Regions from separate parts of the Ornithinimicrobium kibberense genome, predicted to be linked through region 2. Evidence: predicted binding sites of a transcription regulator. Region 2 holds the regulator's gene; each other region holds the start of a gene.
The links. The regulator LexA, encoded in region 2, represses DNA repair genes until DNA is damaged. The targets are predictions, from matches to a motif close to TCGAACANNTGTTCGA.
Positions count from the first base shown of each region.

Region 1: FJR00_RS08540 (DUF6504 family protein) is a predicted target of LexA. The motif match lies at 1,909-1,924, and genes of this name have one in related genera.
Region 3: FJR00_RS03180 (alpha-ketoglutarate-dependent dioxygenase AlkB) is a predicted target of LexA. The motif match lies at 2,364-2,379, and genes of this name have one in related genera.

Region 1 is NZ_VFXM01000008.1:131,631-135,835, forward strand. Features, by position in the region: gene FJR00_RS08530 (Rv2175c family DNA-binding protein) at 134-496, shown strand; gene FJR00_RS08535 (polyprenyl synthetase family protein) at 527-1,618, opposite strand; gene FJR00_RS08540 (DUF6504 family protein) at 1,947-2,309, shown strand; gene FJR00_RS08545 (SAV_6107 family HEPN domain-containing protein) at 2,401-2,883, shown strand; gene FJR00_RS08550 (DNA polymerase III subunit alpha) at 2,993-4,205, shown strand, end outside.
Region 2 is NZ_VFXM01000016.1:74,635-78,839, reverse strand. Features, by position in the region: gene FJR00_RS13755 (Sir2 family NAD-dependent protein deacetylase) at 1-428, shown strand, start outside; gene FJR00_RS13750 (PRC-barrel domain-containing protein) at 476-1,015, shown strand; gene FJR00_RS13745 (PRC-barrel domain-containing protein) at 1,121-1,456, shown strand; gene lexA (transcriptional repressor LexA) at 1,561-2,325, opposite strand; gene FJR00_RS13735 (LysM peptidoglycan-binding domain-containing protein) at 2,563-2,955, shown strand; gene FJR00_RS13730 (hypothetical protein) at 3,016-3,591, opposite strand; gene FJR00_RS13725 (glycoside hydrolase family 65 protein) at 3,675-4,205, opposite strand, start outside.
Region 3 is NZ_VFXM01000003.1:68,142-72,346, reverse strand. Features, by position in the region: gene ptsP (phosphoenolpyruvate--protein phosphotransferase) at 1-1,754, shown strand, start outside; gene FJR00_RS03180 (alpha-ketoglutarate-dependent dioxygenase AlkB) at 1,720-2,355, opposite strand; gene recO (DNA repair protein RecO) at 2,487-3,218, shown strand; gene FJR00_RS03170 (isoprenyl transferase) at 3,221-4,036, shown strand; gene FJR00_RS03165 (Fur family transcriptional regulator) at 4,033-4,205, opposite strand, start outside.

The DNA.
Region 1 (4,205 bases), on a different contig from region 2:
GACGACCGGTGCCACAGGGTGTGCAGGGACCCAGGGGAAGGACCGTGAACACTGAGGCACGAGGGACAGTACTCGCTTCCGGGACGCCGCACCACCCTGACGGCGTGTCGATCCATGTGATTGACTAGAAGATGTGGTAAATGGCACCGATGTAATTCCGACCGACGACTGGCTCAGCGTCCCCGAGATCATGGAGCGGACGGGCGCTCCCCTGCTCACCGTGCGGCGCTGGCTGCAGGACCGTGAGCTGATCGGGCTGCGCAGGGGGCCGAACAACGCCGTCATGGTCCCCGCCGGCTTCCTCGACGACGACGGTCCCCTGGGCCCGCTGCGGGGCACGATCACCGTGCTCGCCGACGGCGGGATGAGCGACGAGGAGATCATCGGGTGGCTGCACCGGCCCGACGACAGCCTGCCCGGCGGCAGCCCGGTCGCCTCGCTGCACGCCGGGGCCAAGACCGAGGTCCGGCGTCGGGCCCAGGAGGAAGCCTTCTAGCCAGGAGGGGGCGACCGGCCCGGCCCGGGCTCAGAGGTGCCGGTCGGTGCAGATGACGACCAGCTCGGCCAGGGCCGCCGCGGCGACGTCGTCCAGGTCGGGCGCCGACCCCAGGGCCTCCAGGGAGGCCCGCGCGGCGGCGTCGATCATCTCCTCGGTGCGGGCGAGGGCGCCGCTGTCGCGCAGCACCCGCCGGCAGGCCTCGACCGTGGCCTCGTCGAGGTCGGGGTCGCCCAGGCTGGCGGCGAGCAGCTCGGCCCCCGGTTCGTCGGCCAGCTCCAGCGCGTGCGCCACGAGCACGGTGTGCTTGCCCTCCCGCAGGTCGTCCCCCGCGGGCTTGCCGGTGTGCCCGGGGTCGCCGAAGACGCCCAGGACGTCGTCCCGCAGCTGGAAGGCCTCGCCCAGCTGGGCGCCGTACTCGGCGAGCGCGGCCAGGAGCCCGGGGCCGGCGTCCCCCGCGCGGGCGCCGACGAGCAGGGGCTGCTGCACCGAGTAGCGGGCGCTCTTGTAGCGGATGACCGTGCGGGAGCGTTCGACCCGTTCGGCGTAGCCCAGGTCGGCCCACCCCACCACGGCCTCGAGCATGTCGAGGAACTGGCCGCCCATGAGCTGGGTCCGCATCCGGTCGAACTCGGGGCGGGCCCGGGTCAGGGCGTCGACGGGCAGGCCACTCGTGGAGAAGAGCTCGTCGGTCCAGTTCAGGCACAGGTCGCCGGCGAGGATCGCGGCGGCGTGGCCGAACCGCTCGGGGTCGCCGTTCCAGGCCTGCCCGCGGTGCTGGGTGGCGAAGGCGCGGTGGGCGGTGGGTCGTCCCCGGCGTCGGTCGCTGTTGTCCATGACGTCGTCGTGCAGGAGCGCGGCCGCCTGGAAGACCTCCATCGAGCTCGCGGCCCGGACCGCGGCCTCGTCGTCAGGACGCCCCGCGGCGCGCCAGCCCCAGTAGAGGAAGGCCGCCCGCAGCCGCTTCCCGCCGGCGAGCAGGTCGGCGACCGCGTCCACCAGCGGGCCCATGGGTGCGCCGAGCTCGGCCAGCACCTCCCGTTGGTGCGCGAGGTGGTCGTCCAGGGCCCGCTGCACACGGGGCCGCAGGTCGACGCCGTCCAACGGGTGGGCGTGCGCCACGGGTGATCTCCTCAGCTCGGGGACCGGGGGTCCGTCCGTCCCGACGAGCCTAACGGGTGGCGCGGGGGTGCCCGGCCCCGGACGGCCCCCGTCGGCCCGGGCCATCCCCGCCCCTGGCCCGGGCCGGTGGCCATCCTGCCCGGACCGGGGGTCCGGCCCGGGTCCTTCGTCCACAGGGGACCGGACGGGTCGGTCGGTCGGACCGGTGGTGCGCCTCCCACCTGGGGATCGTCCGGGGCGGGCACCGGAGGGGTTGAGCTTGTCGGTGCTGGCTCGTACATTTGTCCGTATCGAACACGGGTTCGAACACATGGGCGGAGGTAGGTCGATGAGCAGGTGGTACCAGGACCAGGTCGAGGTCAGGCTGGGCGACCCGGAGGAGCACCGGGTCCGGCTCGAGCCGGGGTGGCGCCGGGGGACGCTGACCGGCCCGGACGGGGGCCCGACGCACGTCCCGACGACGTTCCTGTGGCAGGGCCGGGTCCACGTGGTGCGCGGCGTCCTGGCCCAGTGGACGCAGCGGGTGCCGTGGTGGCGCCGGCAGGAGGAGGGGGTCTCGGGCGGACCGTCCGCGGAGGTCCTCGAGCAGCAGGTGTGGCGGGTGGAGGCCTCGGCCGGCCGGACCCTCGGGCAGGGGGTCTACGACCTGGTGCAGGACGAGCGGTGGCGGCTGGAACGGGTCAGCGACTGACGGCGCCCACGACGACGAGCACCACGACGACGAGCACGACGACGACACGACGAGCACCACCCCACGGCGACGACGAGACGAGGAGAACACCATGAGCACCACCACCATCGGCACCACCAGCGAGACCGTCCGAGGACCTTCCCCGGAGCCGGACGGGCCGACCGGCACCGCCGGCACCGTGCTGGACCTGCTGGACCGGGCCCGTGGCGGGCTGCTGCTGGCCTGCCACAGCGGCACGGCGTCCGAGCGCTACACCCAGGCCCACCTGGCCGCGCTGCGGGCGGGGGCGGCCCTGCTGGCGGCCCGCAGCGCGCCGAGCCGGCGGGCCAGGCCGCGCAGCGTGTGGGAGGTGCTGCCCACGGTGGCGCCGGAGCTGACCGAGTGGGCCGTCTTCTTCGCCGGGTCCGGCCGCCGGCGGCTGGCGCTGGAGCGCGGTGCCGACGTGGTGACCGCGCGCGACGCCGACGACCTGGTCCGTTCCGGCGAGCGGTTCCTGGAGCTGGTCCGGGCCAGCCTGCACCTGCCGTGCGGCCTGCCGCTGCCGGCCGAGCTGAGCCCCGTCCGGCCGAGCTGAGCCCCGTCCGGCCCGGCCGAGCCTCGTCTGGCCGGCCGGGCCCGCAGACACTTCCCGGCCCCCGTGCCGGTGCGTCCCACCCCTTCCCGTGACAGGACCCGTGATCCCCATGCCCGTCCCCCCGCCCGACGACTTCGTCCACCTGCACGTGGCCTCCAGCGCGTCGATGCGCTACGGCGCCTCGCACCCGGACGAGCTGGTGGACCGGGCGGTCGAGCTGGGCCAGTCCGTGCTCGCCCTGACCGACCGGGACGGGCTCTACGGCGCGGTCCGGTTCGTCCGGGCCTGCTCGGCGGCCGGGCTCACCCCGGTGCTGGGGGTCGACCTGGCCCTGGGGCAGGGTGCCGGGCCCGGCACCGGAGCCGTATCCGGGCCCGACGCCCGTGGACGGTCGGACGACGACCTGTCCGGCCCGGCCCGGATCGAGCTGGGGGCCCCCGGGCGGGCCTCCCCGGCCAAGGGCGGCAGCCTCGTGGACGACCAGCGGCCCCGGGTCGTCGTCCTCGCCCGGGGCCAGCGCCCCGGGCTGGCCCCCGGCACCGGGTGGGCACGGCTGTGCCGGCTGGTCACCCAGACCCACCTCGCGGGGGAGCGGGGGGCGCCGCGCACCCGGCCCGACCTCCTCGCCCGGGCGGCCGCCCCCGTCGACGGCGTCGCGCCGGTGGTGGTGCTCCTGGGGCCGGACTCCGACGTCGGCCGCGCCGTGCTGGCCCGGCGCCGCGACCTGGCCAGGGCCCGGCTGCAGGCGTGGCAACGCCTGCTGCCGCCGGGTGCGCTGCGGGTCGAGCTCGTCGTCCACGGCGGCCCCGAGGGCACCCCCGGCAGCCTGGGGCACGCCGCCCGCGCCTGGGCGCTGGCCCGCGAGTGCGACGTCCCCGCCGTGCTCACGGCGGCGGTCCGGCACGCCGTCCCCGAGCAGGCCCGGGTGGTCGACGTCCTCGACGCCGCCCGCCGGATGGTCGCCCTCGACGAGCGTCACCTCGACCGGGTCAGCACCGCCGGCCACCTGGCCACCACCGCGACCATGCACGCGCGTGCCCGGTCGCTGGCCGAGGCGGCCGGTGCCGGTGCCGACGCCTGGACGCTGCTGAGGGACACCCTGGCGCTGGCCGGCGAGTGCTCCCAGGACGCCCGCTCCGACCTGGGCATCGGGTCGGTCCACCTGCCCGAGCCGCAGGTGCTCGGCGTGGCCGGGGTCGGCCAGGCCCACGAGGTCCTGACCCGGCGGTGCGCCGACGCGGTGCCGGCCCGCTACCCCGGCGCGGGCACCGCATACCTGGAGCGGGTCCGTCGCCGGCTGGACGAGGAGCTGGGCGTGATCG
Region 2 (4,205 bases):
CGCTGGTCCAGGACGGGGCGGAGGTGCGGCCCGACGGGGACATCGTCGTCCCGGAGGAGCTGGTCGCCCGGTTCCGCGCGCCCCGGTGCCTCGTCTGCGACGGCGACGCCCTCAAGCCCGACGTCGTCTTCTTCGGCGGGTCGGTCGACCGGGCCCTCGTGGACACCGCCTACGAGATGGTCGACGGGGCCGGCACCCTGCTCGTGCTCGGGTCGTCGCTGCGGGTGATGAGCGGCTACCGGTTCGTCCGCCGCGCGGCCCGCGACGGGATCCCCGTGGCGGTCGTCACCCGTGGCGCCACCCGCGGCTGGGCCGAGACCACGGTCCAGGTGGACAGCCTGCTGCAGGACGTCCTCCCGCGGCTCGTGGACGACCTGATGGCTCTGCAGGACCAGCCTCGGGATGCGGGCGCCCCCGATCCCTGGTGACATCGGGAGGTAGCCGCACCCTGCCGGCCGGGACGAGGAGGCACGAGATGGACATGGACAGCAACGTGGACCAGGAGCGGATCAGCGCCCTCTACGACGCCGAGGTGAGGACCACCGACGGCGACCGTCTCGGCCAGGTCGGGCAGGTCTACCTCGACGACGAGACCGGCGCTCCGGCGTGGGTGAGCGTGCGCACCGGGGCGTCCGAGGCCGGCGAGAGCCTCGTCCCGCTCGTCGGGGCCGAGGTCCAGGAGGGGACGATCCGGGTCGCGCACACCCGGCAGGAGGTCGAGGACGCCCCGACCGTCGAGGCCGGAACGCACCTCGACGAGGACGCACAGCACCGCCTCTTCCGCCACTACGGGCTGGTGCGTCCCCAGGAGCCGGCCCGCACCGACGCCGGGGCCGACGACTCCCTGGCCCGCCGCGCCGAGCTGCGTCCCGAGGAGGCGGTGACCGGGGCCTCGGAGAACGTCGCCTACCCCTCCGCCCAGGACCGGCCGGAGGGACCGGTCGGCGGGCCGACGACCGGCCCGGGCAGGCCCGGTCGGCTGCGCCGCCACGAGGGGAGCGGGCCCCGGAGCTGAGCCCGCTCCGGTGGGTTCGCGAGCGCCCGGGCACGGCGTGGGTATGGTGCTGTGCACCCGCCGAGCACCCCTGCCGGCGGGCGGAGCGAGCCGAAGGAGGCCGACGTGACCATCTCCCAGGAGGAGCTGGAGGCGCTGTACGACGCCGAGGTGGTGGACCAGGACGGCGAGAAGGTGGGGGCCTTGGGGCAGGTCTACGTCGACAACGCCACGGGGGAGGCGGCCTGGGTGACCGTGCGCACCGGCTGGTTCGGCGGCCGCAAGATCTTCGTCCCGCTGGCCACCGCCGAGCTCGTGGACGGACAGGTACGGGTGCCCTACTCCAGCGCGATGATCAAGGACGCCCCGGAGGTGGACACCAAGGGGCACCTCAGCGAGAACGACGAGCACGACCTCTACGACTACTACGCCGTGGAGCAGGGGGAGGGCTCCGCCGACTGAGGGGCCGGACAGCACGACGCCGCCCCGGTCGAGCAGGGCGGCGCCGTGGGAGCGGAGGGACCCGTGCAGTGGCAGCGGCACGGTGACTGCTGTCCCGCCGAGGGTCAGACGCGGCGAAGCACCGCGGTGACCTTGCCCAGGACGACGGCGTGGTCGCCGTCGATCGGCTCGTAGGCCGGGTTGTGGGGCATGAGCCAGACCTTGTCCTTGCCCCGCTTGAAGGTCTTGACCGTCGCCTCGTTGTCGAGCATGGCCGCCACGATGTCGCCGTTGACCGCCGTCGGCTGCCGGCGCACGACCACCCAGTCGCCGTCGCAGATCGCGGCGTCGACCATGGAGTCCCCGACCACCTTGAGCAGGAAGAGCTCGCCCTCGCCCACGATCTGCCGGGGGAGGGGGAAGACGTCCTCGACGGCCTCCTCGGCCAGGATCGGTCCGCCGGCCGCGATCCGGCCGACGACCGGGACGTAGGAGGCCTCGGGGCGGGAGTCGCCGATCCCGGTCTCGTCGTAGGCCCCTGACCCGTGGGCCACGGCGGTCCCGTCGTCGGGACGGGCCGCGAGCCCGGGGACGTCGGCCGGGTCCTCCTGGGCGCTCCGGCGGTAGCCGCCCTCGCTCCCGGGCACCACGACCTCGATGGCCCGTGGCCGGTGCGGGTCGCGCCGCAGGAAGCCCTTGCGCTCCAGCATCTTGAGCTGGTGGGCGACCGAGCTGGGCGAGGTCAGGCCGACCGCCTCGCCGATCTCGCGCAGGCTCGGGGGATAGCCCCGGGCGTCGACGGAGTCCCGGATGACGTCGAGGACACGTCGCTGCCGGTTGGTCAGCTGCGCCCCGCCGTCCCGGTCGGGCATCTCGTGGATCGTGGCCATGGGCTGTCTCCGTCCCCGTCGTCCTCTGGCTGCCAGGCCCCCAGCCGTCAGGCCAGGTCAGAGGGTCTGTCAGTGGTCGGTGTTTGAGTACCTGACATGCACACAGCGTACGGACCAACCCACCCAGTGGCAAACATGTGTTCGACCGGCGTGTCGACAAAGTCGTACGTGCGTGCTATCAATAGGACAGACGTGCTATCGAACGCATGTCGCAGGATGATCCCGAGGAGGACCACCATGAGCACTGCCACCGCCGACCTCCACCCCGTGTCCGGGGCGGTCGCACCGTGGGCCGTCAGCCGCCCGGGTGGACACCTGCGCCTGGTCGCCGCCGACGAACGACGTCCCGTCCCCGCCCCGGTCCGGCTCACCCGACGCGGCCGGCTGACCCTGACCGCGACGGCCGTCCTCGTGCTGGTCCTGGCCTTCGCCTCGCTGTTCAACGCGATCGGCCCGGCCGGGGCGAGCTCGGCGGTGACCGTCGAGCCGGGGACGACGCTGAGCCAGATCGCGGCCGAGCACCTGCCGGACGTGCCGCTGAGCCAGGCGGTCGTGGACATCCAGCGGGCCAACAAGCTGAGCACCACGAGCGTGGCCGCCGGCCAGGTGCTGGTGATCCCGGGGCGCTGAGCCGGCCCGCGTCGTCTACGGCGCGGTCAGGTCCAGGGCACGGTCAGGTCTACGGCGCGGTCAGCGACCCGACCAGATCGCGTTCCACACGACGGACAGCTGGTCCGAGGGCATGAAGTAGCCGGTGATGTGGGGGTCGAACATCAGACCTGCGATGCCCGCCTGGCGGTAGGCGTCGTCGGACTGGACGACCTCCTGCGGGGGCAGGGCGATCGCCCGCAGGTCGTCGTCGGCCCCGATCATGCCGTTCTGCACCGCGAAGTGACGGGCCCGCTCGGCGTTGGTGAAGGTGAGCAGCATCATCTGGCCGTCGATCTGCGCGGCGGCGGGCGACTCCTGACCCTCCTCGCCGACGGCGATGAACCACCAGTGCTCCAGGTCCATCGTCTCGCGCCACAGCGCGGTCATGCCCTCGTGGTCGTCCGGTCCCTCGACCCGGGCCGCGAGCAGGTCGGTGCGCGTCTCCTCGGGGGGCAGCAGGTCGTCCGAGGGCTCGGGCTCGGCGTCCGTGCCGGTCGTGGGGTCGTGCGCGAGGGGGTCGCCACCGGCGGCCTGGGGCCGCGCGTCCTCGTAGAGCGACTCCTCGTCCCGCGGGCGGTCGTCGTCCTGGAACGGCATCGATGTCGGATCGCTCATGCCTCTATCGGACCACACCCCGGGCGGCCGTCCCAATCAGGACGACACGTCGTCGTGGTTCCGGTGGTGCCGGACCGAGGGCCTCAGCGCACGTCGGGCCGGCGCACGGGGACGGGCCCGGTGGGGTCGTCCAGCTCGTGGGACCAGCTGTGCGGGACCACCCCAGGAGCGTGCTCGACGCCCCGGTCGGCCGTCGGGCCGGGCTCGTGGCCGGCGTCGGGGTCGGGCTTCCGACGGCTGGGCGACTCCCCTCCCCGGTGCGGCAGCGGCCCGCCCACCATCCGGGGGCCCTGACCCTCGAGCGGGACCGTGACCGGCCGGGTACCGACCTCCACCGGCTCGCCCCGGACCTCGACCTCGACGGGCTCACCGACCTCGACCACGAGCGCCAGCGCCTCCTGCGTGAGGCGCAGGCGCAGGCGAGACCCGTGCCACCGCATCCGGAAGGTCATCCCCGCCCAGCCCGCCGGGAAGCGGGGGTCGAACGTCAGCCGGCCGCCGTGGTCGCGCATCCCGGCGAAGCCGCCGACCAGGGTGCTCCAGACGCCGCCCGTGGAGGCGACGTGCACCCCGTCCGCGGCGTTGCGGTGCCGGTCGGCCAGGTCGACGAAGAG
Region 3 (4,205 bases), on a different contig from region 2:
ACGTCCCCGCACCAGCCGTGTCCACCGAGCCCGGGGTGGCCGGGTCGGGCCTGGAGGCGGCGATCGGACCGGCCGTCCGGATGGAGTCGGTGCTGGAGACCGCCGACGACCACGCCGGCTCCGTCCCCGAGGAGCATCAGCGGCTGGCCGACGCCGTCGTCGGCGTGCGGGCACGGCTCGCCGAGCTCGCCGAGCAGGCCCGTCGGCACCTGGGCCAGGGGGAGGCCGAGGTGTTCGAGGCGCACGCCACCCTGCTGCAGGACCCCCGGATCACCGAGGCCGCCCATGCCCGGATCGAGGCGGGCGAGCCGGCGACCGAGGCGTGGTCGGCGGCGGTCCGCGCGGCGGCGGAGGCGTTCGCCACGCTGGCCGATCCCTACCAGCGCGAGCGGGGGCAGGACGTGCACGGCGTCGGGGACCGGGTGGTGCGGATGCTGCTGGGGCTCGAGGAGCCGGAGAGCACGGCCCACGGCGTCCTCGTGGTCGACGAGCTCGACCCGGCGCTGGCCATCTCGCTGGACGCCTCGAAGGTCCAGGGGGTCCTGACCCGGAACGGGGGGACGACCGGCCACGGGGTGCTCATCGCCACCGCCCGCGGGGTGCCGGTGCTCACCGGGGTCGGGGACCGGGCGGACGTCCCGGACGGCACGGTCGTGGCCTTCGACGCCCGCAGCGGCGACCTCGTGGTCGATCCCGAGCCCGCGCTGCGGGAGGCCTTCGAGGAGATGGTCTTGGCACGCAGCCGGGAGCGGGGGCGGGCGCTGCGGCACGCGCGCTCCCCGGCGGTCACGACCGACGGGGTGCGGGTGCGGGTCAAGGCCAACGTCTCGTCCCTGGCCGTCGCCCGCCTCGGGGCCGACCTGGGCGCCGAGGGGTCCGGGCTGGTGCGCACCGAGGCCGTCTTCGCCCAGTGGCGCCAGGCCCCGTCGGTGGACCAGCAGGTCCAGGTGTACGCAGCCATGGCTGCCGTCTACCACCCGCACCCGGTGACCATCCGGACCTGGGACGTCGGCGGCGACAAGCCGCTGCCGTTCCACCCGCTGCCCGTCGAGGGCAACCCCTTCCTCAGCGCCCGGGGGCTGCGGGCCTTTGTCGAGGACCCCTCCCTGCTGCTCGACCAGCTGCAGGCCGTCTGCACGGTGGCGGTGGACCACCCCCTCGCCGTGCTCTTCCCGATGGTCACGACCGTCCAGGACGTGCGGTGGGCCCGGGAGCTGCTGGCCACGGCCGCCCGCAGGGCCGGGCTGAGCGCCCCGCCACCGGGCCTGCAGGTCGGCATCATGGTGGAGGTGCCTGCGGCGGCCCTCGGGATCGCCCACCTGGCCCAGGGTCTGGACCTGGTCTCGATCGGCAGCAACGACCTCGTGCAGTACACCCTGGCCGCGGAACGGGGGAACCCGCGGCTGGCGGCGTGGTCGGACGCCCTCGACCCGGCGGTGCTCTCCCTGGTCCGGTCCGTGACCGCCGGGGTCCCGGAGGGGGTCCGGGTCGGGCTGTGCGGGGCGATGGCGGGCGACCCGGACCTGGCCGGCCTCCTCGTGGGGCTCGGGGTCCAGGAGCTCAGCGCGTCGGCCGCCTCGGTGCCCCTCGTCAAGCAGCGTCTGCGGACCGGGAGCACCGCCGAGTTCGGCGACCTGGCGGCCCGGGCGCTGGCCTGCCCCGACGGCGCATCCGTGCGCGCGCTGGTCCAGGAGGCGCAGCCGACCCCGACGGTGCGGCTCAGCGGACCCCGCGCGGTCGGAACTGCACGCTGATCCGTGGCCCGACCGGCTGGCCGGTCTTGGGGACGCAGTGGTCCCAGGTGCGCTGGCAGGCCCCGCCCATGACGAGCAGGTCGCCGTGGCCCAGGACGAACCGCGTGCTGGCCCCGCCACCGCGCGGGCGCAGGAGCAGGGCCCGCGGGGCGCCCAGGCTCACGATGGCCACCATCGTGTCGGCCCGCGAGCTGCGTCCGTGGCGGTCGCCGTGCCAGGCGACGCTGTCCCGGCCGTCCCGGTACAGGCACATCCCCGCGGTGCGGAACGGCTCGCCGAGCTCGGCGGCGTAGTGCGCGCTGAGCTCGTCCCGGGCCCTGGCCAGGACCGGGTCGGGCAGCGTCTCGCCCTCGCCGTAGAACCGCAGGAGCCGGGGAGTCTGGACCTCCCGCTCCCACATCTGGCGTCGCTCCCCGCGCCACTCCACGCCGGCCGGTCCGCCGAGGAAGAGCCGGGCGAAGAGCTCGTCGGAGCCAGTGACCCAGCCGGGCCGCAGGTCGACCCAGGAGCCGGCGTCCAGCACGGTCCGGCGCACAGCGCCCGTGAGCGGGCGCACCCCGACCTCGTCGACCTGGTCGAGCAACGAACCCTGCAGCATCATGCCAGGATTGGAACACATGTTCGACACCCCGCGCAAGGGTGGCTGCGGGTGAGGTGCGGGGGTCGTCCGCCCCGGGCCGGCACGGGGCGGTCCTCCCGCCGTCCACGGGCGACGTGGGAGATGATGGGGGCATGCCCACCTACCGCGAGGCCGCGATCGTCCTGCGGACCTACAAGCTCGGGGAGGCCGACCGCATCGTCATCCTGCTGACCCGCGGGCGCGGCAAGGTGCGGGCCGTGGCCAAGGGGGTCCGGCGGACGAAGAGCCGGTTCGGTGCCCGGCTGGAGCCGGGCATGGTCGTCGACGTCCAGTGCTACGAGGGGCGCACGCTGGACACCGTCACCCAGGCCGACGGGCTGGCCGCGTACGGGGAGATGATCGCGCGCGACTACCCGGCGTGGACGTCGGCCCACGTGATGCTGGAGACCTGCGAGCAGCTCACCGAGGAGGGGCAGGTGGCTCCCCAGCACTTCCGCCTGCTCGCCGGGGGGCTGGCGGCGCTGGCGGCCGGGGAGCACGAGCCGCGGATGGTGCTCGACTCCTACCTCGTCCGGGCGCTGGCCGTCGCCGGCTGGCGGGCCAGCTTCGTCGACTGCGCCCGGTGCGGGATGACCGGCCCCCACCGGGCCTTCCACGTCCCCTCCGGCGGTGCGGTGTGCCCCGTGTGCCGGCCGCCGGGGTCGACGGCCCCCGCCCCCGAGACGCTGGCCCTGCTCGGGGCGCTCCTCACCGGGAACTGGGAGCTCGCCGACGCCAGCCAGAGCCGGCACCGGGCGGAGGCGAGCGGCCTGGTGGCCGCATACCTGCAGTGGCACCTCGAACGGGGCGTGCGCTCGCTCCGCCACCTGGAGAGGATCCGTTGAGCATGGCCGCAGGTTCCCGCCGGGTCCCAGTCCCGCCCGACCCGCACCCCACGGGGGCGCGCCCTCCGGACGTCCCGCGTGAGCTGGTGCCGCGGCACGTGGCGATCGTCATGGACGGCAACGGCCGTTGGGCCAACCAGCGGGGGCTGCGCCGGACGCAGGGTCACGAGGCCGGGGAGGCGTCCCTGCTGGACGTCATCGCCGGGGGGATCGAGATCGGGGTGCGCTGCATCAGCGCCTACGCCTTCTCCACCGAGAACTGGCGGCGCAGCCCGGACGAGGTGCGCTTCCTCATGGGCTTCAACCGCGACGTCATCCACCGCCGCCGCGACCAGCTCGACTCCTGGGGGGTGCGGGTGGTCTGGTCCGGCCGCGCGCCCCGCCTGTGGCGGTCGGTGGTCTCCGAGCTGCAGGACGCCGAGCGCCGGACCCGGGACAACGACGTCATCACCCTCAACTTCTGCGTCAACTACGGGGGCCGGGCGGAGATCGCCGACGCGGTCCGTCGGATCGGCGAGGACGTGCGGGCGGGGAGGCTCTCGCCCCGGGGCATCGACGAACGCACCGTGGCGCGCTACCTCTACCACCCCGAGGTGCCCGACGTGGACCTGTTCCTGCGCAGCTCGGGGGAGCAGCGCACCTCCAACTTCCTGCTGTGGCAGAGCGCGTACGCCGAGATGGTCTTCCAGGACGTCCTCTGGCCCGACTACGACCGGCGTCACCTGTGGCAGGCGATCGAGGAGTATGCCGCGCGCGACCGGCGCTACGGGGGAGCGGTGGACCGGTCGGCCGGCCCGTCCACGCCCTCGGAGGGCTAGCCGGACGCCTCGGTCCTCGCCGTGCCCGGGCCCGGCCCGGCGCACCCGGAGCAGGTGCCGAAGAGCTCGAGGGTGTGGTCGACGTCGACGAACCCGTGCTCGGCGGCGACCCGTTCGGACCACGTCTCCACCCCGGGTCCGGCGACCTCGACCGTGCGGCCGCAGTCCC